Regions from separate parts of the Blautia wexlerae DSM 19850 genome, predicted to be linked through region 2. Evidence: predicted binding sites of a transcription regulator. Region 2 holds the regulator's gene; each other region holds the start of a gene.
The links. The regulator Rex, encoded in region 2, represses fermentation and respiration genes when NADH is low (regulators of the CRP and FNR family bind a similar motif). The targets are predictions, from matches to a motif close to ATTGTTAANTANTTAACAAT.
Positions count from the first base shown of each region.

Region 1: a site for Rex is predicted at 4,419-4,438, ahead of NQ550_RS09250 (L-lactate dehydrogenase). Genes of this name have one in related genera too.
Region 3: a site for Rex is predicted at 1,276-1,295, ahead of adhE (bifunctional acetaldehyde-CoA/alcohol dehydrogenase). Genes of this name have one in related genera too.

Region 1 covers NZ_CP102267.1:1,986,100-1,992,956, reverse strand. The annotation lists gene NQ550_RS09265 (CoB--CoM heterodisulfide reductase iron-sulfur subunit A family protein) at 1-1,633, opposite strand, end outside; gene NQ550_RS09260 (4Fe-4S dicluster domain-containing protein) at 1,640-2,029, opposite strand; gene NQ550_RS09255 (CoB--CoM heterodisulfide reductase iron-sulfur subunit B family protein) at 2,026-2,820, opposite strand; gene NQ550_RS09250 (L-lactate dehydrogenase) at 3,417-4,367, opposite strand; gene NQ550_RS09245 (threonine/serine exporter family protein) at 4,595-5,926, opposite strand; gene NQ550_RS09240 (DUF4866 domain-containing protein) at 5,995-6,795, opposite strand.
Region 2 covers NZ_CP102267.1:2,940,066-2,946,922, forward strand. The annotation lists gene alr (alanine racemase) at 1-615, opposite strand, end outside; gene NQ550_RS13670 (bifunctional ADP-dependent NAD(P)H-hydrate dehydratase/NAD(P)H-hydrate epimerase) at 693-2,192, opposite strand; gene NQ550_RS13675 (redox-sensing transcriptional repressor Rex) at 2,282-2,929, opposite strand; gene NQ550_RS13680 (ABC-F family ATP-binding cassette domain-containing protein) at 3,190-5,100, shown strand; gene NQ550_RS13685 (NADP-dependent isocitrate dehydrogenase) at 5,217-6,425, opposite strand; gene NQ550_RS13690 (S8 family peptidase) at 6,541-6,857, opposite strand, start outside.
Region 3 covers NZ_CP102267.1:3,932,505-3,939,361, forward strand. The annotation lists gene typA (translational GTPase TypA) at 1-1,031, shown strand, start outside; gene adhE (bifunctional acetaldehyde-CoA/alcohol dehydrogenase) at 1,536-4,193, shown strand; gene NQ550_RS18225 (class II aldolase/adducin family protein) at 4,283-5,371, opposite strand; gene cls (cardiolipin synthase) at 5,452-6,857, opposite strand, start outside.

The sequences.
Region 1 (6,857 bases), 950 kb from region 2:
GGCATACACCGGAAAGGAAGATACCTGCTGTAGGAGATTCTACAGGACGGAGTTTTGCATGGGCTTCTGTGAGGAAGTTGTTTGTATCAATACTTGCTGTAAGCATAGTAGCGATCTTACGAACATCCGGGTTCGGTTCAATGGCTGTTGCAAGAACGACCATATCTGCTTTCTTAAGGATTTGTTTGTTGTCGATCAGGTCAGATCCCTGTACAAGAAGGCTTCCGTCCGGCTGTGGAATAACTTTTCCTACCTGGCCTTTGATGTAGTTTACGCCGTACTGTTCTACGGCTCTTCTGTAGAACTCATCGAAGTTCTTACCAGGTGTACGCACATCAATATAGAAGACTGTTACATTTGTATCCGGATATTTATCACGGATCAGCATTGCATGTTTTGCTGTGTACATACAGCAGATCTTGGAACAGTATGGCTTTCCTCTGTCATCAGAACATCTGCTTCCCACACACTGGATAAATACCAGCTCTTTCGGAGCCTTTCCGTCGGAAAGACGCTCTAAGTGTCCTTTTGTAGGACCTGCTGCATTCATAATACGTTCCAGTTCCAGGGATGTAATAACATCTTTACTCTGGCTGTACGCATATTCATCATATTTGTCAAGTTTGATGGTATCAAAACCTGTAGCAACTACGATTGCACCGTATTTCTGTGTTACGATCTCATCCTGCTGATCGTAATCAATGGCTCCTGCCTGACATACTTTGGAGCAGACACCACATTTTCCTGTTTTAAATTTCAGACAGTTCTCACGGTCGATAACCGGAACATTCGGGATTGCCTGTGCAAATGGAGTGTAAATAGCAGTTCTGTTATTTAATCCTCTGTTAAATTCGTTCGGAATCTTCTTGGACGGACATTTTTCCTGGCAGACACCGCAGCCTGTACATTTGTCCATATTTACACTTCTTGCTTTCTTTCTGATATCAACGGTGAAATCACCTACGAAACCGCTGACATGTTCTACTTCACTGTATGTATAGATATTGATCTTCTCATGTGCTGCTGCCTCTACCATCTTAGGTGTGAGGATACATGCAGAACAGTCAAGTGTCGGGAATGTTTTATCAAGCTGTGACATTCTTCCACCGATACTTGGAGTCTTCTCTACGATATCTACTTCATATCCTGCATCTGCGATATCCAGGGCTGTCTGAATTCCGGCAATACCGCCGCCGATGATCAGGGCTCTCTTTGTAACACGGCTCTCCCCTGGCTGAAGAGGTGTGTTTAAGTTTACTTTTGCGATTGCTGCCCTGGCAAGGATCACGGCCTTCTTTGTAGCCTCTTCCATATCCTTGTGGATCCAGGAACAATGCTCACGGATATTTGCAATCTCCACCATGTATGGATTCAGGCCAGCTCTTTCAGCTGCTTTTCTGAATGTTGCCTCATGCATACGTGGAGAGCATGAACAGACAACAACGCCTGTCAGGTTTTTCTCTTTAATGGCTTCCTGAATTTTAGCCTGGCCTGCTTCTGAGCACATGTACTGGTAGTCTTCTGCATGAACGACACCCGGCTCTTTGGCAGCTAATTCAACAACTTTTTTTACATCTACCGTAGCGGCGATATTACTTCCGCAATGACAGACAAATACACCAATTCTCTGCACGCTGGCTTACCTCCTGTATCTTCTGAATGCACTTACCAGAAGCTGCTGTGGCAGTTCCGGATCAAGAAGCTGTGGTATCTCATCTGCTTTCAGATAATCGCCGCCTTTTTCACGGACAACTAACTGTCTTGCTGCATCGATGATCTTTCCCGGTTTTACATCTCTTGGACAACGCTCTACACAGGCGAAGCAGGAAAGGCATTTCCAGAGAGACTTTGAATTGACAAGTGCTTCGATATCTTCATTTACAACATAGGATACAAACTGATGTGGCTTGATATCCATTTCATTGAAAGATGGGCAGGTAGCAGAACATTTTCCACATTTCATACATTTCAGCGGATTGGTTCCGGAGATCTCTTTGATCTTTTCTGCTGCTGAATGCTGGTTTCTCATTTTGCCACCTCCTCTTTTACTCCGAGGGCTTCTGCAAGGAGCTCTGTGAAATAATATACAGGCAGTTCGCTGGAAGCGTTTTTATTTAAATTATATTTACACAATGGACAGGCTGTGATCAACATATCTGCGCCAAAGCCTTTCGCACTGTCTTCGATTTTCTGACACATGTTCTGAGACATATCTTTTTCTTTCAGAGAAATGTAACCGCCGCAGCATTCATTTCTGTATGGATAGATTACCGGTTCTGCCCCAAGTGCACGGATGAAATCTTCCATGATTGTCGGATTCTCAGGATCATCGAAAGCCATGATCTTACCCGGACGTAATAAGAGACATCCGTAATATGCTCCGATCTTCTTTCCTGTAAGCGGGTTTACTACTTTCTCTTTCAGCTTGTCAAAGCCAACTCTGTCGCGAAGCACTTCCAGATAATGGAGTACTGTTGTCTCGCCAGCATAAGGCTCGTCAAGCTGCATGTAATTATTTGCTCTGGTGCGGATATCTTCCACATTCTTCATGTCGTCATTGACACGTTTGATCACGTGATGACAGGCAGAACAGATTGTCACCAGATCCTGGCCTTTTTCTTTGGCCTGATTAAGAGCACGTACGGAAGAAAGTTTCGTAGCGATCTCGTCAGTTCCCAGAGGATAAACACCTCCGCAGCACTGCCAGTCTTCGATCTCTTCCAGTTCAAACCCAAGTGCTCTGGCGCTGGCTCTGGCATATTCGTCCAGATCTTTCGCCTTGTTTCTCAGGGTACAACCCGGATAATAACTGTACTTCATACTTAACATTATCCTTTCTTAGTTGTTCAGATAAATTCATGTTGCTCAAATAATGATATCAGGGTCCAAAAGCAATTTGCCCCGATATATAGCGCCCGTAAATAACAGCCGCTAGTCCTTGTCTTTTTTTTAACAATATATGGACAAAAATATAAATCAAGTCTAATACAATTACTTTTTATATCTTTGTTGAGACATAGAAAATAAAAGAGTTCGCACACCCTTCCTCCGCAATTAAAGGAGTGTATCAGCTCGATTTCCGAAAAATATTATATCATATTGACAACATTTTAACAAGAGGTTTTTGATAATTTTTTTATCACGCATCATTGCTCAATTCTTCTGATCTAAATTAATCTTTTTCAGGCAGATAAAATCTTCCGCTTTTCTATTTACTCACAATCATAGTATCTTTCAAAAAATTAATAAAAATATTATTTATATATTTTTTTGCTTTTGATATATGTAAGCCAAAATTCGTCTGTTTCCGCTTACAGTACAGAATTTTGGCTAATAATTAAAAAGGAGTAAACAGTAATATGGATTCAGAAGAACAGGCTGTACCTGTACTTCTGAATGTTTTGTCTGATATATTATTAATTAAGGTCAATCTGAGCAATAATTTCTTTCAGTGCATCTGCACTCTTCTTAAGCTGTTCGATCTCAGCTTTTGTCATTCTCATTGGAACTTTGCCCTGTACACCATTTGGTCCTACCAGAGTTAATGTACTCAGGCATACATCATCGATTCCGTACTCTCCATGCATCATAGTAGATACTGTAGAGATAGACTCTGAAGAAGATACAAGAAGGCTGCAAAGTTTGCATACAGAAGAGGATACTGCATAGAAAGTTGCACCTTTCTTGGAAATGATCTCACCGCCAGATTTCTGTACATACTGAAGCATTGCTTCTTTATCAATCGGTTCAATATCCTTACCGAGTTTCTTCTCAAGGTCGTAATATTCATCCACACTTACACCTGAAATATAGGCACCAGACCACGGAATAAAGGATGTATCTCCATGCTCACCGAATACATAGGCATGGATATTACTCTGTGCAATCTGGAAATGTTCGGATAATCCGCAGCGCAGACGTGCAGAGTCAAGAATTGTACCGGAACCAAGGATCTGGTTTTCTGGAAGTCCGGAAATCTTTGTAAATACATAAGTCATGATATCAACCGGATTGCTTACGATCAGATAAAGGGCATTTGGAGCTGCCTTTACGATCTCCGGTGTGATAGATTTGAGGATATTTACATTTGTCTGTGTAAGTTCAAGTCTTGTCTGTCCTGGTTTACGGGCAATACCGGATGTGATGATAACGATGTCAGAATCCCTAGCATCTTCGTAGTCTCCGGCAATGATAGAGATAGGATCTCTGAAGCAGGTTCCCTGGATAATATCCAGAACTTCACCTTCTGCTTTCTTTTTGTTGATATCGATCAGAACAATTTCAGATGCGATATCCTGGCTTGATAAAGTGTACGCGATGGTAGATCCGACGCTGCCGGCTCCAATGATAGTAATTTTACTGCTCATAATCTTAATACTCCTTTTCTCCTAACAAAATTGACGTCTTAATGATAACACATTGTCAAAAAATTGACAAGAGCTTTTGTACAGAAACCTGAACAATTTTTTCGTTTAAATATTTGTTTGGAAGCATAAAATTGTTTGTTAGTTTGATATAATTTTCACATTTTCCTATTGGAGTAGATACTTGCAATTTAAGCAGTGGTTGGGGATTTCCCTGATTTTTGATTCGGTTAAGTACAGTATCTGAAAGCTTTATCTGTCAGAATACGTGCAAAGATTAGTCCTAATGGCAACGCTGCAATGATAAGGATCGCAGACGCAAACCAGGATGCAGCTACTGATAATGACATAATACCAAGATTATAAAATCCTCTGTATAAATATAATCCCGGAACCATGATAACGATTGAGGGAACTGTTACAGATATCCTTGGATATCCGACTTTATTCTTCAGCAGGGACGCCAGAAGTCCCGCAGTAAGTGCACCAATAAATGCGGCTGCAGCAGGAGGAATATTTGCAAGGTCTACCAGTTCCAGTCTCAGAGTATTGGCAACTGCTCCTATCCCGGCTGCTGCGACTGCCAGACGAACCGGGCTGTTAAACATGATAGAGAATCCAAACACTCCGCAGAAACTTGCAAGAAGCCTGAATAAGATCCACTGCTCTGTTGACAGTGAAAGTTTTATAAAATCTACAGGTTTCAAATGCAGGATCAGTGCCATGATCCATGCTGACATAGTAGCTACCAGAATAACGATCAAAGCATAAGTCAGACGTTCTATTCCTGAACGCATATCCAGTTTTGCAAGGTCAATACCACTGGTAATAAACGGAAATCCCGGTATGATAAAGAGCATTGCACAGATATATCCCGCTTCGTGCTGAACAGAAATACCAAATAATATTTCTCCAAGTTTGAGCAGACCTGCATATGCAAAACATGCCAGAGATACAGAAGACACAATACATAAGAACAATGTAAAATGGTGTTTGGTCAGTTTGCAGCGGAGATAATTTCCAATTCCTGCCCCGACAAATGCACAGAACATCTCAATCGGACCGCCCCCAAGAAGGAATGTAAATCCGCAGCATGCGATCGCTGCAGCAAGTCCCAGTGCAGGCGGGGAATATAGACCATGTGTTTTTTCAATATTGTCAAGAAATGTATGCAGCTGTTCTCCTGACATATGTTTTCCTTCTTTTTCAAAGTTTCGGATAAAGTGTTCCAGACGATTTAACTTCAAAGTATTTACGCCTGTATTAGTCAGGCACAACGACTGGGTAAAACCATTTTCTCCGTCATAACATGTATATTCAATGGACATCAGACCAATATCCTCCGTACACGTAATGCCAAGTGCTTCTGCCAGTGTATTCATGGAACTTCTCACTCTCCATGCTCCGGTACCGCATGAGAGAAACATAATCCCCACACGTCCGATAATGGATGCTTTCTCTGCGATGCTGGAATCTACAACTGGTACATTTCCCCCATTTTCATCTGTATACTCATGCCAGGCAACATCCATATGGTTCTTTTTAATCACTTCCTGCGGCATTTTTCTCACTTCCTCATTCTATATTGTCAATCGGATAAAATCATCCGCTTTGCTACTTGCTTGATTTGTTAAAGCTGCAGACTGTCATTTCCTGCTTTCTCCATCATTTTCTCTCTGCATGCCAGTACGATTCCGTCAATCTCGTCTAAATGCTGCAGCATTTTTTTCTCAAATTCATGGATAGGAAGAAGAATTCCAATTTCATCATAGGGTTTATCCGGATTCTCTTTCTTCAGACCTGTTTCCTGTCCGTAGTATACCATGGCTCTTGGGGCTTCTTCCTGAATCTTCTGGAAAGCATCCCATACAACGGCATATGCCTGTGCTTCTGTCAGACCCAGTTTACAGGTGTCGGGAAGTGCATAAAGAGCCAGGACACCACGTTTACGGTTATCTTTTTCTTCTGTAATGTTCAGACCTTCTGTATAGGTACGGACAAGATCATAACCATCTGCAAGATACAGTGCAGATCTGGGGGCACATTCATGATGTTCATATGTTTCCTTGAATTTTGCATATTCTCTGGCTGAAACCTTTTCCCCGGGAAGAAGTCCTCCGGCTGCATCTGTAAGGAGCACCGGGTTCTCTCCTGCTTTTCCGTGGAATTTCTTCGGGATCAGATAAGCCTCCCTTAACAGGTCAAACATACTTCTGCCGCATAATTCCAACAGCAGTGCACTGATATCACCGTTCTGGTACGCATGAAACAATACCTGCAGGAAATGATCTCTGTCATTATCTGTCAGACGATGGTCGTCATCTATATGGTCATAAAAAACTCCGCTTAATCGTCCGGATGCTTCCGGCGAAGCCAAAATTTTAGAAAAAATTGTTTCTACTGCTTCTTCTCTTGGCAAAACTGTACTCATAATTAACTTCCCCTTTCCAATCGTATCAGATTCTTTTTTCGGTTTTCATTATAGTCTTGCTT
Region 2 (6,857 bases):
ACAGTGATGCAGAGGAATTTCCACTCCTGCCTCTTCTACGCGTCTTGAAAAATCCAGATACCGCTCCAATTGTACCATAGCCGGACTTCTGTCATACTCATCTGCTCTTGCAAAATGAGTAAACATACCCTCAATCTCAAGATTTGGAAGTTCTGAAATTTTTTTAATTTCCTCTACATTTTCCTGTGCATCCGCAAAACCGATCCTGGTCATTCCTGTGTCCAGAGCAATATGAATATGTACAGTTTTTTTCTGCAGAACCGCTTCGTCTGAAAGTTTCCTTGCCTCCTCATATTCGCACACTGCAGGACGGATCTCATAACGGACAAGTTCCGGAAAATATTCATCAAAAACAATTCCAAGGATCAGGATTGGTTTTGTAATCCCGGCTTCTCGCAGATGAATCGCTTCTTCCGCAGTTGCAGCCGCAAATCCCCAGATATAATCATAATCCTCAATGAGATGTGCAACCGGCACCGCGCCATGTCCATAAGCGTCAGCCTTTATGACTGCGATCATCTTTGTCTCTTCTGCAATATTTTTTCTCATTTCCCGGAAATTATGTTCTACTGCATCCAGTGAAATGACTGCTTTTACTCTGCTATCTTTCTTCATAATAATTTTCCTCTGTTATTTTTTCATGTTAATATCTGCAAATTGTTTCACAGATTTACTGCCTCAAAATGAATATTCTATCTTAGTATTTCCGGCAGAAAACAGATGATATCTCCTGCGGTCATCCCTCGCTGCCCTACTGTTTCAGCAGCCAGATCACCTGCCAGCCCATGCACATATACACCAAGTGCAGCCAGCATAACAGGAGAAAATTTCTTTTCTGCTGCCAGGTACATACACTGTATACCGGCAAGCACACCACTTAACACATCTCCACTTCCCGCTGTAGCCATTCCTGCATTACCCGAAATGTTCAAATACATATCTCCAAAAGCATCTGCCACCACAGTACAGGCATCCTTCAGAACGCAAACCGCTCCAGACTCCTTTGCATAATCAGCTGCAGTCTGTGCCAGACAATCCTGGATCTTACCGATTTCTTTTCCGCACAGACGACTCATCTCACCAATATGAGGTGTCAGGATCACATGTTCCCCGATAAAACACTTCCAGTTGTCATGGACTGACAGAAGATTCAGGCCATCTGCATCCAGAATTACTGTTTTTTTACACTCAGCTGCCTTCGCCAGGAACCACTGAGCTCTTTCCCTGCTCTGCGCTCCAGTTCCAAGACCCGGTCCTATCACAAGCACATCACACCAGTCAAGCATTGCCTGGTTTTTTTTCTCATCAAAATCACAGGTGATCATGGCTTCCGGCAACAGTGTCTGCAACGGAATCCTGTTGGCCTCCACGGTCTGAATTCTCACCATTCCCGCAGAGCTTTTCAGAGCAGCTGCTGCACTCAGATATGCAGCTCCGCACATTCCTTCGCTGCCAGCTATAAGAAGAACCTTACCGAAGGTTCCTTTATTTCCATAGGGAACTCTCTCCGGAAGCATTTTCAAATCTTCACGTTCCAGATGATGCATACAGATTTTCTTTCCGGGTATGGAATAGATTCCGATATCCGTAACAACGATCTCACCGCCATACATGCGTCCGGGATAAAAACACAGCCCTCTTTTGCGAAAAGCAAAGGTAACCGTAAGATCTGCCCGGAATGCAATCCCCTTCTCAAATCCGGTATCTGAGTCAATCCCGGATGGAATATCCACAGCTACTTTATACGCAGATGCCCGGTTCATTGTACTGATAAGCTCTGCATATTTTCCCTCTACAGGTCTGCTCAGTCCAACCCCAAAGATGGCATCTACTATAGTAGTATATTCATCCAGATCCAGGTTATGCACCCGGGGCACCTGATAATATTCTGCTGTTTTAAGCTGTCCGGCAGTTTCAGCAGTCATTTTCTCTTCCTTACCCGCAATATAATACCAGGTTCTGACTCCTCTCAACTGAAGCAGTCTGGCAATCGCCAATCCGTCTCCGCCATTGTTGCCGGTTCCGCAGACCACAAGGATTTTCTCTTTTTCTTTATTCTTTAATCTCTGTACAATCTCCTCAACCGTCTTTAATGCCGCCCTCTCCATAAGTACCGGAGACGATATCCCGGCTTTCTGAATCGTATTATGATCCAGTTCTTTCATCTCAACAGCAGTTACAATCTCTCTCATCTGTTCACCTCCTGTTTACAATAACACATTTACATACAAGAGAAAAGCTGTGATCAGATGACCACAGCCTTGTGTTTCACAGTTATCCCTTACATACCTTCATGTTCCTTTCTGTACTCACTCAGGTTATAGGACAAAGTCATAAGACTCTCTGAAAGATGTACGTTCTCTACCATTACATCCTCCGGGGCATCCAGATCAATATGTGCAAAATTCCAGATTGCCTTAATTCCATTATCAATTAAAATCTTTGCCATCTCTTTGGCTTTGTTTTTAGGAAGAGTCAGGATCGCGATCTCAACCTCATTCTCCTTCAGAAACAAAGGAAGATCGCTCAACATCTGAATCTCAATTCCACGAACTGCAATCCCCTCAAGTACAGGATTGACGTCAAAAATACCAACCAGCTTAAATCCGCGCTTTTCAAAATCCACATAATTGGCCAATGCCTGTCCCAGATTACCGGCACCCAGAATAATCATCGGATGTACAGTATCCAGCCCAAGGATCTTACCGATTTCTGTATACAAATAGCGTACATTATAGCCGTAACCCTGCTGACCAAAACCACCGAAATTATTTAAGTCCTGACGAATCTGGGAAGCCGTCACATGCATCTTCTTGCTAAGATCATTTGAAGATATACGCTCTACATTCTCCTCCATCAATTCACCGAGGTAGCGGTAGTACCGCGGCAGACGCTTGATTACCGCTTTCGAAATTTCCTTAGCTTCCACAAATTTTCCCTCCTTAGCTTATCTATGTCAATTATACCCAGATGTTATTTTATTGTCAAATTAAATTTGTACTTTTTGACCAAATATTTCTGTATTTTTTTATCAATTTCATTCTGAAAAATTCCCCGGAATATCATATTTTCTTCCATGCATCCATCCGGTGCTTTCTTTTCTCTGGACAAAATCTCTTAAAATGCTTTCAAAAACAGGCATTTTCGATTATAATAGTACGCGGACAAATTACAAACGGAGGAATTCCTATGATTTTATCATGTCAGAATATCTGTAAATCCTTTGGCGAAAAAATCATTCTCAAGGATGCCAGTTTCCATATAGAAGACCGCGAAAAGGCAGCTCTCATCGGCAATAACGGTGCAGGCAAGACGACTCTGCTGCGAATCATTATGCATGAGCTCTCCCCGGATTCAGGAAACGTGGTACTTGCCAAAGATAAAAATATCGGCTACCTTGCCCAGTATCAGGACATTCATGGCCATCATACCATTTACGAAGAACTGATTTCCACCAAACAGCACATTATTGATATGGAGAACCGTCTGCGCTCTCTGGAACAGGAAATGAAAACCACCACCGGAGATGCTCTGGACAGCCTGATGAATACTTACACAAGACTGAGTCACCAGTTTGAACTGGAAAATGGTTACGCTTACAAAAGTGAGATCATGGGTGTATTAAAAGGTCTTGGTTTCACAGAAGAAGATTTCGAACGCCAGATAGAAACTCTTTCAGGCGGCCAGAAAACCCGCGTAGCTCTGGGTAAACTGCTTCTTGCCAGCCCTGACATTCTTCTTCTGGATGAGCCTACCAACCATCTGGATATGGAGAGTATTTCCTGGCTGGAAACCTATCTTCTGAATTACCCGGGTGCTGTATTTATCGTATCCCACGACCGTTACTTTCTTGACAAAGTCGTAACAAAAGTTGTGGAAATCGAAGCAGGAAATATGCGTATGTACAGTGGCAACTATTCTGCCTATGCCCTGAAAAAAGCCCAGCTGCGTGACGCCCAGTACAAAGCCTACCTGAACCAGCAGCGGGATATCAAACATCAGGAAGCAGTCATTGCCAAGCTGAAATCCTTTAACCGCGAGAAATCCATCAAACGTGCGGAAAGCCGCGAGAAAATGCTGGATAAAGTCCAGCGCATTGATAAACCACAGGAGATTCAGAATCAGATGCGCATTTCCCTGGAACCAAGATTTGTCAGCGGAAATGATGTCCTTACTGTGGAAAGTCTTTCCAAATCTTTTCCCGGACAGACACTTTTCAGTGACATCTCCTTTGAGATCAAACGTGGAGAACGTGTAGCCCTGATTGGCAATAACGGCACAGGCAAAACCACCATGTTAAAGATCATCAATGGGCTGATTGATGCAGACAGCGGCAGATTTACTCTTGGTTCCAAGGTACAGATTGGCTACTATGACCAGGAACACCATGTTCTTCATATGGAGAAAACTATTTTTGAGGAAATCTCAGATGCTTATCCCACACTTACGGAAACAGAAATTCGAAATATGCTGGCAGCATTCCTTTTCACAGGGGATGATGTATTCAAACTGATCTCCGCTCTGTCCGGCGGAGAAAGAGGTCGTGTTTCCCTCGCCAAGCTGATGCTGTCCGAAGCAAACTTTCTGATCCTCGATGAGCCCACCAACCATCTGGATATCGCTTCAAAAGAGATTCTTGAAGAGGCATTGAACAGTTACACTGGAACAGTATTCTATGTTTCCCACGACCGTTACTTCATCAACCAGACAGCTACCCGGATCCTGGATCTGACCAATCAGGCAATTGTAAATTATATCGGAGATTACGACTATTATCTGGAGAAAAAAGAAGAGCTGACGGAAAAATATGCTCCGGCTGCCGCTCAGGCTGTGACAGAAGCAAAGCAGGCTTCTGATAACAAGCTTTCCTGGCAACAGCAGAAAGAAGAACAGGCCCGCCAGCGAAAACGAGAGAATGAACTAAAAAAAGTAGAAGCCCGCATTGAAGAACTTGAAACCAGAGATAAAGAGATCGACGAAACCATGATTCTCCCGGATATCTGCACAAATGTGGCAGAATGTGCGAAACTCAGCAAAGAGAAAGCCGCCATTACCGAAGAATTAGAAGGATTATATGAAAAATGGGAAGAACTTGCATAATGCAGGTTCTTCCCATTTTCGCAGTTTATAACTTTTTACAGGTTTCTCCGCTGCAGTGTGATCCTGCCCGGAGAACTTTATAATGTTATAGAAACATTACCGGATAATTTCTGAAATTATAAAATTTCATCCAGTCTCTCTCTGATGGCAAGGATGAAATCTTTGCTGTTCAGTACTGTCACATCCTCAAGAGAAGTGATCAGCGCAAGGTCTTTTGTCATCTTACCGCTTTCAATCGTCTCCAGAGTCGCCTTCTCCAGTTTATCAGCAAATTCCATCAATTCTTTATTGCCGTCCAGCTCACCTCTTTTTCTCAGAGCTCCAGTCCATGCAAAAATAGTTGCTACAGAGTTAGTAGATGTCTCCTCACCTTTCAGATAGCGATAATAATGTCTCTGTACAGTTCCATGAGCAGCTTCATATTCGTAATATCCCTGTGGAGATACCAGTACAGATGTCATCATAGCCAGAGAACCAAATGCTGAAGAAACCATATCGCTCATAACATCTCCATCATAGTTCTTGCAGGCCCAGATAAATCCGCCTTCAGCCTTCATGACACGAGCTACGATATCATCGATCAGGCTGTAGAAATATTCAATGCCTGCTGCTTCGAATTTCTCCTTAAACTCATCTTCATAAATAGTTGCAAAGATTTCCTTAAAACGTCCGTCATAAATCTTGGAGATCGTATCCTTGCCGCCAAGCCACAGGTTCTGTTTTGTATCCAGTGCATAATTAAAACAGCATCTTGCAAAACTTGTGATAGAATCATCCAGATTGTGCATACCCTGAAGCACACCCGGTCCCTCATAATGATGGATCAGCTCTTTTCTCTGCTGTCCGTCTGCACCTTCAAATACCAGATAAGCATCTCCGGGACCGTCAATATACATCTCTGTGTTCTTATACACATCACCATAGGCATGACGTGCGATGGTGATCGGTTTCTTCCAGTTCTTAACACATGGTTCAATACCCTTCACTACGATTGGGGCACGAAAAACAGTTCCGTCGAGAATTGCACGAATCGTTCCGTTAGGACTCTTGTACATTTTCTTTAAGGTATACTCTTCCATTCTTGCCTTATTAGGAGTGATAGTTGCACATTTCACTGCTACGCCGTACTTCTTTGTAGCCTCTGCTGCATCAACAGTTACCTGATCATCCGTTTCATTTCTGTATTCCAGACCAAGGTCATAATACTCAGTGTTCAAATCAATATACGGAAGAAGAAGTTCATCTTTGATTATTTTCCAGAGAATTCTGGTCATCTCATCTCCATCCATCTCCACAAGTGGTGTCTGCATCTGAATTTTTTTCATGTTAATCCTCCTCTTTGGCTCTCATCCAGTTAACTATCATGATAGCCGAAAACAGACCGTTCGTCAATGCTTTTATACACTAAAGCAATATTTTGCCAAATAAAATGATTACTGATCACAGTTCCATAAAGCGTTCCAGATCCAGTTCTCCCCATCCCTGCTGATTCTTTGGCAATCCCATATCCCTGGCACTTTCTTTCAATTTCATCTTGATCTGAACATTAGTCAGCTCCGGATTCTTCTCAAGCATCAATGCTGCTGCCCCTGCAACCAGAGGTGTAGACATAGAAGTACCACTCTTCACTCCATATCCGTTATCTGCTCCCGGTGCACAGGCAAGAACATGATTCCCGGGTGCAACCAGATCCGGTTTACAAACACACTCAAATGTAGGTCCCCTGCCTGATATGGCAGTCCGTCCTGTAAGCAGAT
Region 3 (6,857 bases), 990 kb from region 2:
TTGAAGTAAAGGAAGCTACTATTGGTTCCATCGTTGCTATTTCCGGTATCGCAGACATCCATATCGGTGATACTCTCTGCGGCGGAGAAAACCCGGAGGCAATTCCTTTCCAGAAGATTTCCGAGCCTACCATTGCCATGAACTTCATCGTAAATGACAGTCCGCTGGCAGGCCAGGAAGGTAAATACATCACATCCCGTCATCTTCGTGACCGTCTCTACCGTGAGCTGAATACAGATGTCAGCCTTCGTGTAGAAGATACTGAAACAACAGAAGCCTTTAAGGTTTCCGGACGTGGAGAACTTCATCTGTCTGTCCTGATCGAGAACATGAGACGTGAAGGTTATGAATTCGCAGTAAGTAAACCGGAGGTTCTGTACAAAACAGACGAGCGCGGAAAGAAACTTGAACCTATGGAAATCGCTTATGTAGATGTTCCGGAAGAATTTTCCGGTACTGTAATCCAGAAGCTGAGCGAACGTAAAGGTGAGCTGCAGGGTATGAGTACTGCCAGTGACGGTACTGTCCGTCTGGAATTCCACATTCCTTCCCGTGGACTGATCGGATTCCGCGGTGAGTTCCTTACTTCCACCAAGGGTACCGGCATCATCAATACTATGTTTGACGGATATGCTCCTTACAAGGGAGATTTCCAGTACAGAAAACAGGGATCTCTGATCGCTTTCGAGGCTGGTGAAGCTGTTACTTATGGTCTGTTCGCAGCCCAGGAGCGTGGTACTCTGTTTATCGGACCTGGTGCAAAGGTTTACAGCGGTATGGTTATCGGACAGAATGGTAAAGCCGAAGATATCGAGCTGAACGTATGCAAGACAAAACATCTGACTAACACACGTTCTTCTTCCGCTGATGATGCACTGAAATTAACTCCACCAAGAGTTCTCAGCCTGGAACAGGCCATCGATTTCATCGACCAGGATGAACTCCTTGAGGTTACACCGGAGTCTCTCCGTATCCGTAAGAGACTGCTGGATTCCAGAGAACGTAAGAGAGCCGCTTTCAGAAAAGCCTGAAACAAATAGAAATTTAAGAAAAATTAAGCCCCGCAGATTTTGCGGGGCTTAATTTTTCTTAATCATTACTGTTCACTCCGTTCACAGTAACTCTTAATCTCCTGCAAACATATGGAAAAACATAAATCCTTCTACAAATTATATTGTTATATTTTCACGAAATTCCTAGTTAGTATTTGTTAACTTTTTCATATGCTATGTAATTGACAAATGATTAACAAAGTCATATAATAGCATCATCGAGGTTGTTAATTTATTAACGTTATTTTTTTAACTTTCTCTCAGTTGCCAACAGAACATATATTGTTAAATTTTTCTCATATATTCTGACAATTGATATTTTATTCACATTATTTACGTGATTATGCACAATTTTCACCATAATATTTCGTTATGCTCATATCAATGTTACTGTTGACCGAATAATCAGTTTATTTATATAATAAAAACATAACAGGTCACGGTAAATACTTTTAACGAAAACACAAACAGGAGGATTCCCAAATGGCAAAAAAAGAGAACACTATCCCAACCATCATCGACACCCCTGAAGCCCTTACTGCAAAGATTGCAGCCATGAAAGAGGCACAGAAGATTTTCGCAACATTTACCCAGGAGCAGGTAGATAAGATTTTTAAAGCTGCCGCTACTGCTGCTGACAAAGCACGTATCCCGCTTGCTAAAAATGCTGTTGAAGAAACAGGAATGGGTATTGTAGAAGATAAGGTTATCAAGAACCATTACGCAGCCGAATATGTATACAACGCATATAAGAATACCAGAACCTGCGGTGTGATTGAAGAAGATACTGCTTACGGTATTAAGAAAATCGCTGAACCGATCGGTCTGATTGCTGCTGTTATTCCTACAACCAACCCAACATCTACTGCAATCTTCAAAACTCTGATCGCACTGAAAACACGTAATGCAATCATCATCAGTCCGCATCCCCGTGCAAAGAAATGTACCATTGAGGCAGCAAAGGTTGTTCTGGAGGCAGCTGTAGAAGCCGGTGCACCGGAGGGAATCATCGGATGGATTGATGTTCCAAGTCTTGATCTGACAAATCAGGTTATGCGTGAAGCAGACATCATCCTTGCCACAGGTGGTCCCGGAATGGTTAAGGCTGCCTATTCTTCCGGAAAACCTGCTTTAGGTGTAGGTCCCGGAAATACTCCTGTTATCATTGATGACAGTGCAGATATCCGTCTGGCAGTTAACTCCATCATCCATTCCAAGACCTTTGACAATGGTATGATCTGTGCTTCCGAACAGTCTGTAACTGTTCTTGAGAGCATTTATAAGAAAGTAAAAGAAGAATTCCTTTACAGAGGATGTTACTTCCTGAAACCGGATGAATTAGAGAAAGTAAGAAAAACTATCCTTATCAATGGCGCATTGAATGCAAAGATCGTAGGCCAGAAGGCTGCCACTATCGCTGAGATGGCCGGTGTTGCAGTTCCTCCTGAAACAAAGATTCTGATCGGTGAAGTTGAATCTGTAGACATCAGCGAAGAATTCGCACATGAGAAGCTTTCCCCTGTACTTGCCATGTACAAGGCCAAAACTTTTGACGAAGCGATTGCCAAAGCTGAACAGCTTGTAGCTGACGGCGGTTATGGACATACCTCCGCTCTCTACATTGACACAAGAGAGAAGGAAAAGATGGAAAAACACGCAGCAGCTATGAAGACCTGCCGTATCCTCATCAATACTCCATCTTCTCAGGGCGGTATCGGCGACCTTTACAACTTCAAACTTGTTCCGTCCCTGACTCTGGGCTGCGGTTCCTGGGGTGGCAACTCCGTATCTGAGAACGTAGGTGTAAAACATCTCATTAACATCAAGACCGTTGCTGAAAGGAGAGAAAATATGCTCTGGATTAGAACACCGGAAAAAGTTTATTTCAAAAAAGGCTGCCTGCCGGTTGCTCTGGATGAACTTGGCACTGTTATGCACAAGAAACGCTGCTTTATCGTAACAGACTCTTTCCTTTATAAGAATGGATATACTAAAAAGATCGAAGATAAATTAGATCAGATGGGAATCGTACATACCTGCTTCTATGATGTAGAGCCAGATCCATCTCTCGCTTCTGCAAGAGCCGGTGCTGCTGCAATGAGAATGTTCGAGCCTGACTGTATTATCGCAATGGGCGGTGGTTCCGCAATGGATGCCGGCAAGATCATGTGGGTTCTCTATGAAAATCCGGACGCCAACTTTGATGATATGGCTATGGACTTTATGGATATCCGTAAGAGAATCTTCACATTCCCGCATATGGGTAAGAAAGCTTACTTTGTAGCTGTTCCAACATCTTCCGGTACAGGTTCCGAGGTAACACCGTTTGCTATCATTACTGATAAAACTACAGGTATCAAATGGCCTCTGGCAGATTATGAATTAATGCCTGACATGGCTATTGTTGATACAGATAATATGATGAGCGCACCTAAGGGACTGACCTGTGCTTCCGGTATCGACGTTATGACTCATGCACTTGAGGCCTATGCTTCCATGATGGCATCTGATTATACAGATGGTCTTGCATTAAATGCGATCAAACTGGTATTTAACTATCTGCCACGTGCATACAAAGATGGTTCTGATGTAGAAGCAAGACAGCATATGGCAAATGCTTCCTGCATGGCTGGTATGGCTTTCGCAAATGCATTCCTTGGCGTAAACCACTCTCTTGCTCATAAGCTGGGAGCTTTCCATCATATTCCACATGGTATTGCAAATGCTCTGGTTCTGCTTCATGTTCTGCGCTATAATGCAGCCGAAGTTCCAGCTAAGATGGGTACCTTCCCACAGTATCAGTATCCGCACACACTTGCACGTTACGCTGAGATTGGCCGTTCTGTAGGTCTGACAGGCAAGAACGACAGCGAAGTATTTGAGAAGCTTCTCCAGAAACTGCAGGAACTGATGGATACTATTGAGATCAAACATACGATCAAAGAATACGGCGTAGACGAGAAGTACTTCCTCGAAACTCTTGACGAAATGACCGAACAGGCATTTAATGACCAGTGTACCGGTGCCAACCCGAGATATCCATTAATGTCTGAGCTGAAGGAAATCTATCTGAAAGCTTACTATGGTGAGGGAAATATTCCTGAATCCGGGAAAGCCAAAGAGAAAAAAGAAGAGAAATAAGATTTGCTGAAAATAAACCTTTTCCTTTAAAAATATAGTGTTTAAACCAATATAATAAGGGCTGTCAAAAAACGACAGCCCTTATTATATTATTTCTTACTGCGATATGCTTCTGCTTCCCAATGCGTGATAAAGTATGTAATATCATCTGTCATGTGAAGCGGGCCGCCAAAGCTTTCTGCATATACTGCAAGCTTGATGGCATCTTTTACAAGAAGCTGTGCTTTTGCAGCTTTTCCCTTATCATCTTCCATAATAAAGGCGCCAACTCCCTGTACCAGGATCAGTCTTGGCTCTTTGTCATTCTCTTTCATAAATGCGTCCAGCGCATCTTTTGCCTGATCAATATTTTCTACAAATAACGGATATGGTCCACAGTATACAATGTGATCCGGTGTAAATGGTTTCAGAAGCGGTGCAGCCGCTGCCTTATCTTTTACGAAGTTATCAGCTTCCGCTACAGGTACAACTTCTACCGCATGTCCCAGTAACTGGGAAAGCTTCTCTGCTGCCTGCTCTTTTTCAGGTGTAACCGCATCACTGACATCAGCAGTTCTCTTTACCTGTTTCTCTAATTTACTGATCTCGCCGTCAAATAATACTCCAATTTCCTCTACAGTATTTGCTGCAACGAAAATTCCATGATTCTGAAGCAGAAGAACCTGAACATCTTTTCCGGATTCTTCTTTATAAGCATTCATTTTCTCATAACAGATACGTGCAAGTGTATATCCGGGTTTGCAGATATCAATCCAGAGTACATCTTTTCCAAGAAGCTGTTCACTGAGTTCCTTTGCCCCTTTTCCGCAGGTCAGTCCATTGACAAGTGTAGGATGAACATGCAGTACATATGTGTAGGCAAATAAGTTATGAAGCAGTGCTTCTACACTTGGACGTTTTGTTTTGTCAGCATCTGTTACTGCAGCCATAACATCTGCAAGATACAGTGATTCACGTTTGACATCATCTTCCGGATAATCAGTTTTCATGATTTCATTCAAACGTGCTCTGCTCATTTCCACAAATTCCTCTGCCTTAATTGTGGCAAGCTGTGTACCGGAGCCTTTTACATACAATGTGGTGTCATCTTTTACAGAAGTATTGCCACCGCCTGCAAGAACATAGGCAGGGTTGCTTCCATAAGTATTTGACATTTTTACTAAGGTTGAAAGATCCATAGTTAAAATTCCTCCCATATTTATAATAGTTTTGCTGTTCCCCATTCCATTGTACACGATATTCTGCTTTTTTCCAAGTGTTATAATAATCCCGCAAATAACCTCATAAACAGCTGTCCCAATCGCAGATATGCGCTGCGTCCGGTACTGTACTGTTCTGTGACTTCACGGCATTCATCCATTGTTGCTGCAAGATCATTTCGGATATCCAGAACTGCCTGGCAGTCTGCCATAAAGCAGCCGTTTTCAAAATGATGATACAGACTTCTGTAATCCAGATTTATGGTTCCGCAGGTTGCCATACAGTCATCTGCCACACTTATCTTTGCATGACAGAAACCAGGTGTCCATTCATAGATACGCACTCCATGCTTCACCAGTCCATGGTAAAAGGATCGTGTGATATTGTAGATCATCTTTTTATCCGGAATACCAGGTGTGATGATCCTCACATCTACCCCGCGCTTGGCAGCCAGACACAGAGCATGGCTCATTTCATCTGTGATGATCAGGTACGGAGTCATAAACCAGCAATATTTTTCTGCTTTGTTCACCATACTGATATACACCTCTTCGCCTACCTGTTCATGGTCCATAGGACTGTCCGCATAAGGCTGGATAAAGCCTGTCTGCTTTGCCTGATAATCTGTCTGAACCAGAAATCCGGTAAAATCACTGTCATTTTTATCCTTATCACTGACAGCATTCCACATCTCCAGGAATGTTACTGTTAGGGAACGGACTGCCTCCCCCTCCAGACGGATACCTGTATCCTTCCACTGTCCATAAGGATGTGTGAAATTAAAATATTCGTTGGCAAGGTTGTAACCGCCGGTAAATCCCACTTTTCCATCGATCACTGTGATCTTGCGGTGATCCCGGTTATTCAGGAACACATTCAGACCCGGAGTAAAAGGGTTGAACACTCTGCAATGGATTCCCACATTTTCCATTTTCTTAATGAAGTCTGTATTGATAAACCCAATGGAACCCATGTCGTCATAAAATACTCTGACTTCTACGCCTGCCTTTACGCGGTCTTCCAGAACTCTCTGGATTTTATGCCAGGCCTGTGCATCCTCAATGGCATGATATTCCATAAAAATGAATTTCTCTGCCTTTGCCAGATCTGCCAGCTGAGCCTCCAGCCCTTTGACTGCCTCATCATAATAAATAACATCTGTATTCTGATAGACCGGATAGGAGGCATTTTTCTGTATATAATCAGAAATATTGCCTGCCTTCGGGATTTTCCTGCCAAGCGTTTCCCTGCACTCACTGTCATTGGGAAGCAGTGGCAGAAGTTCCCTGTCGATCTGGTCATAACGCTCCCGCATTTTACGGGTACCGCCATTGAGACCAATCAGTAAGTACAATCCCACTCCCAAGATAGGGAATACAAGGATCAAAATAACCCAGGGCATTTTCATAGATGAAGTCTGATCTGACGCATACAGCTTAAGAACCAGTACACCTGCAAGAAGCC